One region of the Eubacterium sp. LMAG:50 genome, then DNA from elsewhere that is predicted to be linked to it. Evidence: riboswitches for the same ligand, from Rfam matches in the RefSeq annotation. Region 1 holds a riboswitch; the other holds the start of a gene.
What was found. Region 1 has a riboswitch for FMN ahead of ribD (bifunctional diaminohydroxyphosphoribosylaminopyrimidine deaminase/5-amino-6-(5-phosphoribosylamino)uracil reductase RibD). Riboswitches for the same ligand answer to the same signal wherever they lie in the genome.
Positions count from the first base shown of each region.

Region 2: it holds a riboswitch for FMN, as region 1 does, so the genes downstream of both, CCC31_RS12115 (ECF transporter S component) here and ribD (bifunctional diaminohydroxyphosphoribosylaminopyrimidine deaminase/5-amino-6-(5-phosphoribosylamino)uracil reductase RibD) in region 1, are expected to answer to the same signal.

Region 1 covers NZ_NALP01000007.1:504,152-510,236, reverse strand. Annotated here, with positions in the region: gene CCC31_RS07550 (bifunctional 3,4-dihydroxy-2-butanone-4-phosphate synthase/GTP cyclohydrolase II) at 1-645, opposite strand, end outside; gene ribE (riboflavin synthase) at 664-1,314, opposite strand; gene ribD (bifunctional diaminohydroxyphosphoribosylaminopyrimidine deaminase/5-amino-6-(5-phosphoribosylamino)uracil reductase RibD) at 1,387-2,487, opposite strand; FMN riboswitch at 2,676-2,832, opposite strand; gene CCC31_RS07535 (DUF4886 domain-containing protein) at 3,044-4,741, opposite strand; gene CCC31_RS07530 (SLC13 family permease) at 4,862-6,085, opposite strand, start outside.
Region 2 covers NZ_NALP01000008.1:76,182-82,266, forward strand. Annotated here, with positions in the region: gene CCC31_RS12105 (homoserine dehydrogenase) at 1-698, shown strand, start outside; gene CCC31_RS12110 (aspartate kinase) at 835-2,163, shown strand; FMN riboswitch at 2,223-2,353, shown strand; gene CCC31_RS12115 (ECF transporter S component) at 2,464-3,060, shown strand; gene tsaE (tRNA (adenosine(37)-N6)-threonylcarbamoyltransferase complex ATPase subunit type 1 TsaE) at 3,259-3,678, shown strand; gene tsaB (tRNA (adenosine(37)-N6)-threonylcarbamoyltransferase complex dimerization subunit type 1 TsaB) at 3,681-4,409, shown strand; gene rimI (ribosomal protein S18-alanine N-acetyltransferase) at 4,443-4,880, shown strand; gene CCC31_RS12135 (hypothetical protein) at 4,975-5,241, shown strand; gene CCC31_RS12140 (ribonuclease Z) at 5,353-6,085, shown strand, end outside.

The DNA.
Region 1 (6,085 bases):
CATCTTTGCAACCGCTTCTCTTTTTACTGAACTGTCTCTTTCCATTCTGTATTTAACCAAATCAGCAATTGTAATTACCGTAAGATTATGTTCCTGTGCAAATTCAAGAAGTTCTGTTGTTCTCATCATTGTTCCATCTTCTCTCATTATTTCACAGCATAATCCGCAAGGTTTAAGTCCTGCTAATTTTACAATGTCAACTGTAGCTTCTGTATGACCTGTTCTTTCTAATACTCCTGCTTTTTTTGCTTTAAGTGGAAACATATGGCCCGGTCTTCTAAAATCTTCCGGCTTTGCATCTTTGCCTACAATTGCTCTCGCCGTAATTCCTCTTTCGACCGCTGATATTCCTGTTGTAGTTGATACATGATCAATTGAAACTGTAAACGCTGTGCAGTGGTTATCAGTATTAACTTTTACCATTTGCTCCAAGTCAAGTTTTTCACACAGTTCTTCTTCCATAGGCATGCAAATTAGTCCTTTTGCATAACTTGCCATAAAATTTACATTTTCAGTTGTTGCAAATTCTGCTGCACATACCAAATCCCCCTCATTTTCTCTATCAGGGTCATCTATTACTAAAATAACTTTTCCTTCTTTTATATCCTTAATTGCTTCTTCTATTGTTCCTATTGTTTTGCTCATTTTATATTCCTTCTTTCTTTAAAATCCATTTTCTATTAAATAGCTTTCTGTAATTTTTGATTCTTTCTTTTCATTACATTCTGAATAGCCTAATAGCTTTTCTACATATTTTCCTATGATGTCGCACTCGAGATTTACCGTATCCCCAACATTTTTATCCTTTAGATTTGTACTTTCTCTTGTGTGTGGTATTGTAGATACTTTAAATCCTTTTTCATCAACATACGCTACTGTAAGACTTATTCCATCAATTGTAATGGACCCTTTTTCAACCACATATTTTATGGTCTTTTTATCTGCAAATATCTCATACCATACTGCATTTCTTTCCTCTCGTATGTTTTTTATCAGTCCGGTTCCATCTATATGCCCACTAACAATATGTCCTCCAAATCGTCCATCAGCTGCCATGGCCCTCTCAAGATTTACACACGTACCTTTTTTACTTTCTTTTAGCCCTGTTCTCTTCAATGTTTCTGACATCACATCCGCTTCAAATCCATTTTTCCACATTTTTGTGACTGTAAGGCAAATGCCGTTAACTGCTATGCTGTCTCCAACTACTGTTTTTTCTAAAACCTTTTCACATTTAATTCCAATCTGATATTTCTCACTATTGCTGTTAACATATTCTATCTGACCTGTTTCCTCTATAATTCCTGTAAACATTTACTATTTTTATGTATTTTATAAAATACGTATATCTCCTTTCCTCTGATATTTCTTTTAGACTTATTTCCTTTATTTTAAATATCCGGTTAACATAATATCATTTCCTATTTTTTGTATTTCTAAATTTCTTAAGTTATATGCTTCCATCATTTTTTCGACACCTTTTCCTTCAATTGGAGATTTTGCATTTGCACCTCCTACAATCTTTGGTGCTATAAAGCAACAGATTTTATTTACAATGTTTTCTTTTAGTGCCTGTGCATTAAGTGTTCCGCCACCTTCAAGCAATATGCTGTCAATTCCTTTCTCCCCTAATATTTTCATAAGATCGGATAAAACAACTCTTCCTTTTACTTTTTGTCTTATTACTTCTATCCCCTTGTTCTCTAACCACCTTTGCTTATCCTTATCAGCTTTATTTGTACAAACAACTATTGTTTGTATCTTATTTGCCGTATTAACAATATTACTTTCAAATGGTATTTTTAAATTTGAATCACATATAATTCTTATTGGATTAACATTTTCTTCTATTCTGCAATTTAACATTGGATTATCTTCTAATACAGTATTAATTCCAACCATTATTCCCATATACTTTTTTCGCATATTTTGAACGGTTTCTCTTGCCTTTTCACCTGTAACCCATTTTGAATCACCATTTTCACACGCTATTTTTCCATCCATCGTCATCGCATATTTCATTACAACATAAGGTGTTTTATTTGTAATATAATGAAAAAATACTTCGTTTAATTTGTCACATTCATCTTTTAATACTCCGCACTCAACTTCAATTCCATTTTCTTCTAAAATTTTTACTCCCTTTCCTGCTACAAGTTTATTAGGATCCATACTCCCCACATAAACTTTTTTTATGTTTTTTTCTATGATAATTTCAGTACATGGTGGCGTCTTTCCATAATGACAACACGGTTCAAGCGTTACATAAAGCTCTGCTCCTGTTGTATCCTCCTTACAATTTGTTAATGCATTTCTCTCAGCATGAAATCCGCCTATCTTTTCATGATAGCCTTCCGAAATAATTTCATCATTTTTTACCACAACACATCCTACAATAGGATTTGGATTTGTATAACCTATGCCTTTTTTTGCTAATTCAATAGCTCTTTTCATGTATTTTGGGTTCAAAAAAAAGCCTCCTTTCATTCAAAGGGGCTTTCGCACAAATACAAATGTATATTATTCTGTTCATTACATATTCCTAATTGCGTATGGTTATTAGTAATTTATTATCAAAATCTTAATCCGATTAATTGTTATGTAAACTACATATCATTTAAATACATTTCTAAAAATCAGATTAATTTTATTCCTGATAAAGAACAATTACATCATCTATTCTTCTCCCATCCAGACTATACTGTCGGTTTTGGATTCTCACCAAATCAGCTGCTTTCGCAGGTCACGGACTCGTGCATCTTTACGCTCTGTACACTTACCGTCGGTTGGGAATTTATGCTTTATGCATATCACCCTGCCCCGAAGAATTTTTATTTAATTTCTGCTTAAAGTATAGTCACCTTGTTTTTGTTTGTCAACAAAATTTCCAATAAACTATTTTTGTTAAACATTTTTTAATATATATATGTTAATTTTTTTAACGTAAAAAACCTCTAAAATAACAGATTTTTGTATATAATCTACACATTTTAGAGGTCTTTATAATTAATTTTTATAATTTGCTAATATTCTTAAAACTTTATTATTTAACTTTTATGTTATACTCTGCTGTTTTATCACTGTTAAGTTTGCTATTTGAATATATCGCCTGTATTTTGTAAGAATAAGTTTTATTTTTCTTAATATTTTTATCTATGTATTTTGCCTGAGTAGTTGTTGCGACTCTTTTAAATACCTTTTTGCCTTCCATTTTACGGAATACATAATATTTAGTAGCCCTTGTATTTTTACTCCATTTTACATTTACACGATATATTTTCTTTTTCTTAACTTTTTTTACCTTTTTTGTCAGCTTAACATTACCTGGTGTCTTTAACTTTACACGCACATAACGTTCTGACTTAATTCCGCTTGTAGTTACAGCAGTTATTTTTGCTATGCCTACTTTTTTGGCCTGTATATTTCCCTGTGCATCAACAGAAACTATATCCGGATAATTACTCTTCCATGTAATTGTATCTGTTGTATCATCAGGTGCTATCGTAGTAGTATATTTTCCTACATATCCCCTTACAACTTTTAAAATCTTGCTTTCATTAATGTTAAAAGCTGTTGATGGCTGTTTTACATCAATTGTTGAATAGCATATTAAACCGCTGTCTGTTGTTGACATTACCTGATATTTTCCGGCCTTTAATGCAGTAAATTCACCTGTAATTCTGTTGATTGAAATACTGTTTGCATCAACAGCATCCCACATTATTTTATTTGTATATGTTGGTGTAGTATCTTTCTTATCAGTAACTGTTGTCTCTTTTTCATCTGAGGTTTTTGTTACATCTTCTGTTTTTTTAGTAGTATCTTCTGTAGTATCTGATTCATCTGTCTGAGTTGATGTAAATGTTGCTGTTAATTTAGAATTTTGTCCCTTACTTACTGTTGTATAATAACTATCTACTTTTAATCTGCTGTCTGCAATTTTCTGCATTATAAGGGCATTTTCCATTGAAACTTTTGATATTAAATTATCTTTATCATATTCACTATTTGGTAAATATTTATTTCCATATGGACTTCTGTCAAATATTGTATTGTAAATAGTACATGCTGCCAAATAACTTCCTGTTACTGATGGATGAAGATTATCTGTTTTATACATTGTAATTTTAGGATAATCCTGCATTACTCTCATGAAGTTAGTTCCTGATGCTGCAACAAGTCCATCATATTCATCAGCTATTTTAAAGTTATTTCTTGTTAAAATCTGTTCAATCTGAAAGTCGCTCAAAAATAATGACATTGAATTAACTTTAAAAGTACTTCCAATATTATTTGGCTGTGTTGCATATATAACCATTTTTGCTCCGGCATTATGTATTAAAGTATATAGAGTATTAACTGCTGCTTCTGCCTCTTCTTCTTTTTCTACTAAAACTGCCCTGTTTTCCTGTAATACTACATAATCCCATGTATTATTTGTTAATGCCTGATAAACCTGACTTCCATACATGTTAGTCTTATCTGCAAACTGGCTAAGTTTGTATCCTGGTGATGTAATAGATGTAACTTCACAGTTTATTTTATCTGCATCAGCAAGTCCTTTAAACATTTTTGGCATATCATTGTAATATGTATGACTGTTTCCTACAAACAATATTTTATATGTTTTCTGTGTAAATTGAACATCATCGGCGTATACGTTATTACTTACTGCCACAAAATATAACATCATAATTACACCGAACAATATTTTACTATATTTTCTAAATCTGGTTTTCATTTCGTTGCTCCTCGTCTAACATGTATTGCCTCTCTATCTAGTCGGCGACTAGTTATTGGAAACATTATTAAATATAAACTTCATTAATTTAGTTTCCATCTTAAGTTAATCTGTAAATATTTACGTTGTACTAAATGCCGGCCAATATTTTAACAATAATGAGCATACTATTGTCATTGCTATTATAATGATTACTGTCATTTTCCAACCCTCTTTAAGCATATACTTTGGCTGTAAACCATATCCAACAGGTATTGCTCTGATTGATGTTGGTAACATATAAGATAAATTTACTCCTACTGATGCAATGTAAACGTAAGGTATTGGATTTAAATTCATTCCCTTTACTATAGATATAACTATAGGTATTGCAACTGCTGCAGTTGCTGTATTTGATGTTACATCAGACATAAGTAAAGTTACTGTTATAATTACAAATACTGTTGTAACTCCACCTGTAAGTCCCATTCCTGAAACCAATTCACCAATTCTTTCTGCTGCACCTGATTCATTTATTAATGTTCCTACTGCAAGACCACCTGCAAAAATGTAAATCATTTCCCAAATAATTTTTGTCTGAACTGATTTCCAGAGCATAAGTCTTTCTCCATCAGAACGTGTTATTAAGAATGATAAAATTGCACAAATAATAAATACATATGCCGGTTTTAATCCTGGTAATAATGTCTGATAGAACTGTCTTGTGAATGCAAGTATTGTTGCTACTGCAAATAATCCAAGAGAAATCTTCTCTTCTATGCTCATTGGTGGGAATTTTTTATATTCATTTCTAAAATATTCTTTTGATCCACCAAGGCTTTCTGATTTTTTAACATCCCTAATCATGAAAACAATGTTAATAACAAGTAATGTAATCATAATTGGTAAGAAACGGATTACCCATGAAATATACATGTATTCTTTTCCTGTAAGCTGCTGTAAATAATCAACAGTTACAAGATTCATTGCTCCACCAAGTGGTGATGTCAATCCTCCAAGTCCTGCACCGTAAGCTATGTATAATAATAATTTTGAACCAATTCTACTATGTTCAATATCACCCTCACCTATGTACTTTAACATCGAAACTGCAATAGGTGTAATTGTTGCACATACTACTGCATTTGGTAAAATTGCAGATAATACTGTAGATAACAAAAACCAGAAAATTAACTGAATTCTTAAGTTATCACCAATTAATCCAAGTAATGATGCTGCAATTCTTTTATCAAGTCCTGTTTCTTCCCAAGATACAGTCAATATTGATGCTCCAAGTAATAATAAAATTGTCTCAGATGCATAATTTGATATTACTGCAGACATATCGCACATAGTGACAATAGC
Region 2 (6,085 bases), on a different contig from region 1:
ATTTCCAGACAGTATTAGCACAGGCACAGGAATTAGGATATGCAGAACGTAATCCGTCAGCAGATATAGAAGGATTTGACGCAGTTAGAAAGATAGCAATATTAGCATCACTTGCTTATGGCAAATCAGTTGATTTTGAAGATGTATATACAGAAGGAATAACAAATATTACAGATATAGATTTTAAATATGCGGCAGCTATGGGAAAATCTATAAAGTTATTAGGAAAATGTAAAAAAGAGGCAAACGGAATAGTTGCATCTGTAACACCAAGATTATTATCACCAAGTCATCCATTGTTTAACGTTGAAGGCGTTGTAAATGGAATCTTAGTAAGAGGAAACATGGTTGGTGATTTAGTATTTATCGGTAGTGGCGCAGGAAAACTTCCAACAGCAAGTGCAGTTGTATCAGACGTTGTAGATGCTGTAAGACATTTGAATATTCCTGTGACAGTTATATGGGATAAAGAAAAGTTAGAATTATTAGAATTTGGCAAATCAAGAAAGTCTTTCTTTGTTCGTGTTGAAGGTGATGAAAAAGATAAGATTGAAGAAGCGTTTGAAAATGTAACATACATAGATGCAGGAATTGAAAATGAAATTGGTTTTGTTACAAGACCGATGTCAGAAGATGAATTTAAGGCTGCATCAGAAAAATTAGAGAATATTATTACAAGAATAAGAATTGAAGAATAATATTAAGGGATATTAAATTAAGTTAAATTTGCATTAACAGATTAATGTTTATGTAAATAATAATTGATAGCAATTTATAATAAAAAAACATATATAATATAAAGGCCGTAATTCGGTGTGAGAGGATTGAAAGAAAATGGAAGAAACAAAGGTTGTTAAATTTGGTGGAAGTTCACTTGCTGATGCAAAACAGTTTAAAAAGGTTGCAGACATAATATTGTCTGATCCGGAAAGAAGATTTGTAGTTGCATCTGCACCTGGAAAAAGATTTATTGAAGATGTTAAAGTTACAGATATGTTATATAAGTGCTATGAATTAGCATCTGAAAGCGAAAATTTTGACGAATATTTTCAGATGATTAAAGACAGATATAACAATATTATTGCAGACTTAGGATTAAAAGATTTTAGCCTTGATGAAGATTTTGAGATAATTAAAGGCGCATTTGCTCATATGGCAGGCCGTGATTACGCTGCAAGCCGTGGAGAATATCTCAACAGTAAAGTATTAGCAAAATATTTAGGATTTGATTTTATCGATGCAGGAAAATATATCTTCTTTGATGATCAGGGTAATTTTGACTGGACTAAGACAGAAGCAAAATTGGCACCAAAGCTTGCTAAGACAAACAAGGCAGTAATACCTGGATTTTATGGATCTATGCCAAATGGAACAATAAAGACATTTTCAAGAGGTGGTTCTGATGTAACAGGATCAATAGTTGCTAGAGCAACTAAAGCTAAATTATACGAAAACTGGACAGATGTTAGCGGATGTCTTATTTGTGATCCTAGAATAGTTAACAATCCGGAACCTATCAAGACTATCACATATAGAGAATTACGTGAATTAGCATATATGGGAGCAACAGTATTGCATGAAGATGCTATATTCCCTGTTAGAGCAGCAGGTATTCCTGTAAACATCAAAAATACAAATCAGCCGGAAGATAGAGGAACAATGATTGTTTCTGAGTCAGCTGAACATTGCGATCATATTATTACGGGTATTGCAGGTAAGAAAGGCATGTCTGTAATTAATATAGAAAAAGATAAGATGAATAGCGAAATCGGATTTGGTAAAAACGTATTACGTGCATTAGAAAAGAGTAATGTAAGTTTTGAACATATGCCATCAGGTGTAGATACAATGAGCGTTGTAATTGCAACTGAAGCATTAGCAGGCAAGGAAACAGCTATTATTGACGAGATTAAGAGCAGAGTACATCCTGATCAGATTTATATCGAAAGTAATCTTGCACTTATAGCAGTAGTTGGTAGAGGAATGAAGAGTGCAAGAGGAACTGCAGCAATTTTATTCTCAGCATTAGCTGATGCAAGAGTAAATATTAAGATGATTGACCAGGGTTCTTCAGAACTTAACATTATCGTTGGTGTTGAAGAAGAAGATTTTGAAGTAGCAATAAAGGCAATCTACAAGAGATTCATTGGCATTAACCAGTAAATAGAGTATATGATGCGGAATAAAACCGTGTTAATAATATTTTTAACCGTATATTAAATATAATTCTTCAGGGCAGGGTGAAATTCCCTACCGGCTGTATTTATGCAATGCATATAAGCCAGCGAGCCGAAAGGCATGATATGGTGTGATTCCATAGCCGACAGTAAAGTCTGGATGAGAGAAGTAATAAGATTAATAATTATGATATTAATAATCTCATGAAAAGCACCTGAACCAGGTGCTTTTTTTCTTTGCTCTGTATAAATAATATATTAATTTTCAGAAAGGAAGTAAAATTAAATGAAAAAATTATTTACAACAAAAAATTTAGCGTTGATGGCTATTTTCGCGGCTATTGCTGCAATACTCATGGTCCTTATAGAAATTCCGGTAGTGTTTATAGCGCCGTCTTTTTATAAGCTTGATTTTAGTGAGATACCTATTTTGATAGGAACATTTATTATGGGACCTGTATCAGGAATAATTATGGAAGCTATAAAGATTGTGCTTAAAATATTACTTAAAGGGACAACAACAGGTTATGTTGGAGAATTGGCAAATTTTTGCATAGGATGTTGCCTTGTTGTTCCGGCGGGAATAATATATAAATTTAAGAAATCTAAAAAGGGAGCATTCATAGGGATAGTAGTTGGTATTGTGTTAATGGCAGTTGCAGGCGCAATTCTTAATTATTATGTAATGCTACCGTTTTATGAAAAGTTTATGCCGTTAGAAGCAATTATAGAAGAAGGAGCAAAAGTAAATCCGATAATTAAAGATAAATGGAGCTTTGTTTGGGTTGCAGTAGCACCATTTAATGTATTTAAAGGAATAATAGTTGGAATTGTAACAGGAATATTATATAAGAGAATAAGCACATTTATAAAAAAACTCTAGAAATAAATAAATTGAAATGTAAAAAGATATTGTTTATAATTATGTGGTGATTATAAACAATATCTTTTTGTTTTGACAAATATTTGCTGTTTGTTATGCAAATGTTTTTGTTGTGTAGGAAAAGCTCATATGGGCTTAGACCTTTTGACTCTGGCATTACAATATGTTTTGCCATAAAAGAAAAGAGGAATAAAATTTATGATATATGAAACAAATTCGCCTGATGAAACTTTTGAGATTGGGAGAAAGTTAGGACAATCTGCGAAAGCAGGACAAATAATTTGCCTAAATGGTGATTTAGGTGTTGGAAAGACTGTTTTTACACAGGGATTTGCAAGCGGACTTGGCATAAAAGAATGCGTAAATAGTCCAACTTTTACAATTGTACAAATATATGAAGAAGGCAGGATTCCGTTGTATCATTTTGATGTATATAGAATTGGTGACCCTGAGGAAATGTATGAATTAGGATATGAGGATTATTTCTTTGGAGAAGGAGTATGTCTGATAGAATGGTCGAAACTCATAAGTGAACTGATTCCTGACAATGCATCAACAGTTTTGATAGAAAAGAATTTAGAAAAAGGATTAGATTATAGAAAGATAACGGTGGAATAAAGATGAGAATATTAGCAATAGACAGTTCTTCGTTAGTGGCATCAGTTGCAGTGGTAACAGATGATATATTAACGGCAGAATATACAATAAATTTTAAAAAGACACATTCGCAGACATTGTTGCCAATGATAGATGAAATTAGCAAAATGATAGAATTGGACATGGAAACTATAGACGCTATAGCAATAACAGGAGGACCGGGTTCATTTACCGGACTACGTATAGGAAGCGCTACAGCAAAAGGATTTGGATTAGCACTTAATAAGCCGATAATAAATGTACCGACAATCGATGCTATGGCATATAATTTTTATTCCAGCAATTATATTATTTGTCCGATTATGGATGCAAGACGTCAACAGGTATACACTGGAATATATTACTTTGAACAGACACATATGAAAATATTAAAAGAACAGTGCGCAATTTCTGTAGAGGATTTGATTGATGAGCTAGATAAGATAGGAAAAACAGTAATGTTCTTGGGAGATGGAGTGCCTGCATATAGAGAAATTATAGATGAAAAAATGAAAACTGAGCATTTATATGCCCCATGCCATATGAACAGACAAAGAGCATCGTCACTTGCAGCTTTGGCACAAATATATTATAAAAATGGAAAAATAGAGGAGGCTAGTGAACATAGACCTGATTATTTGAGACTTTCACAGGCTGAAAGGGAAATGCTTGAAAAGCAAAAGAAGGAAGAAAAAATAAAACAGTTTTCATAATTTGGTTTTATAGAGATAAAGGATAAGGGTAATATGGTAAAAATAGAAAAGATGAGCGAAAAGCATATAGCCCAGGTAGCGGAGATTGAAGAGAGCATATTTTCTGTTCCGTGGTCACAAAAAGCATTTAAAGATTCGCTAGAATTAGATAATACTGCATTTTATGTCGCTATAGAGGAAGAAGGGGTTATAGGATATTGTGGCGTTTATAAGGTTATGAATTCCGCTGATATTACGAATGTAGCTGTAAAAAAAGATAAGAGAAAAAAAGGTGTGGCTAAGCAGTTGCTAAAAGAGGCTATTAAAGATGCTAAAAGTGAACAAATTAAGGAAATAATGCTTGAAGTTAGAGAAAGTAATGAAGCCGCAATATTTTTATATGAAAAAATTGGATTTCAAAGTATTACAAAACGAAAAAAATACTATAAACATCCGGTAGAAGATGCAATTATAATGCTATTAAAAATATAAATATACTTCTAGATAGTGGAATGCCAAAGGTTTCCACTATTTTTTTGTCGAAAAAAATAATATGATGATTGCATCAAAAGAAAGGATTAAAAATATGAAAAAGATGAATAGCAAAGGTAAATATGAAATTTTTTGTCATAAATGTGGAAAGAAAATGCAGATGACAAATGGAATAGTTACGGAAGGAATAATTAGATTACAGGGAAAATGGGGTTATTTTTCTAATAAGGATTTACAGATGCATACAATGGATTTATGTGAAGAATGTTATGATTCGATAACTACGTTATTTAAATATCCGGTTGACGTTACAGAATATATTTCAGTAGAGGATGATTACTATACGTTAGAACAGGTATAAAAAATTACATCCTTTTCATAAAAAAGTCTTTGTGCTATTATACAACATAGAGTTAACAAGAGTATTAAAAGAATTATTAAAAAAATTCTTTTATAGAAAGTGGAGAAATTTATGCTGGATGTATGTTTGTTAGGCACAGGAGGAATGATGCCGCTTCCAAGAAGATGGCTTACAGCTTTAATGTGCAGATATAATGGAAGTAATATATTGATAGACTGTGGGGAAGGCACACAGGTAGCTATTAAGCAAAAAGGCTGGTCGTTTAAACCTATAGATGTTATTTGCATAACACATTTTCACGCAGATCATATAAGTGGATTGCCGGGATTGCTGCTGACTATGGGAAATGCAGAAAGAACAGAACCATTAACTATGATAGGACCAAGAGGTCTTGAAAAAGTTGTTAAGGCTTTGAGAATGATAGCTCAAGAATTGCCATTTGAAATTAATTTTATCGAATTAAGCGGCGACAGACAAATAATTGATATTGGAGAATACAAAATCAACGCGTTTAAGGTAAAGCATAATGTAACATGTTTTGGATATTCAATTGAAATAGACAGAAAAGGAAGATTTAATCCGGAAAAAGCAAAAGAACTTAATTTACCCGTTAAATGTTGGGGATTGCTCCAAAAAGGAGAAACAATAATTTATGAAGATAAAAAATATACTCCGGATATGGTTATGGGTGAAAGAAGAAAGGGTCTTAAGGTTACTTATACAACTGATACAAGACCTGTTCAAGCGATTGTTGAAGCAGCAACAGGAGCCGATTTGTTTATTTGTGAAGGCATGTATGGAGAACCTGATAAAGAAGCAAAAGCTAGAGAATATAAGCATATGA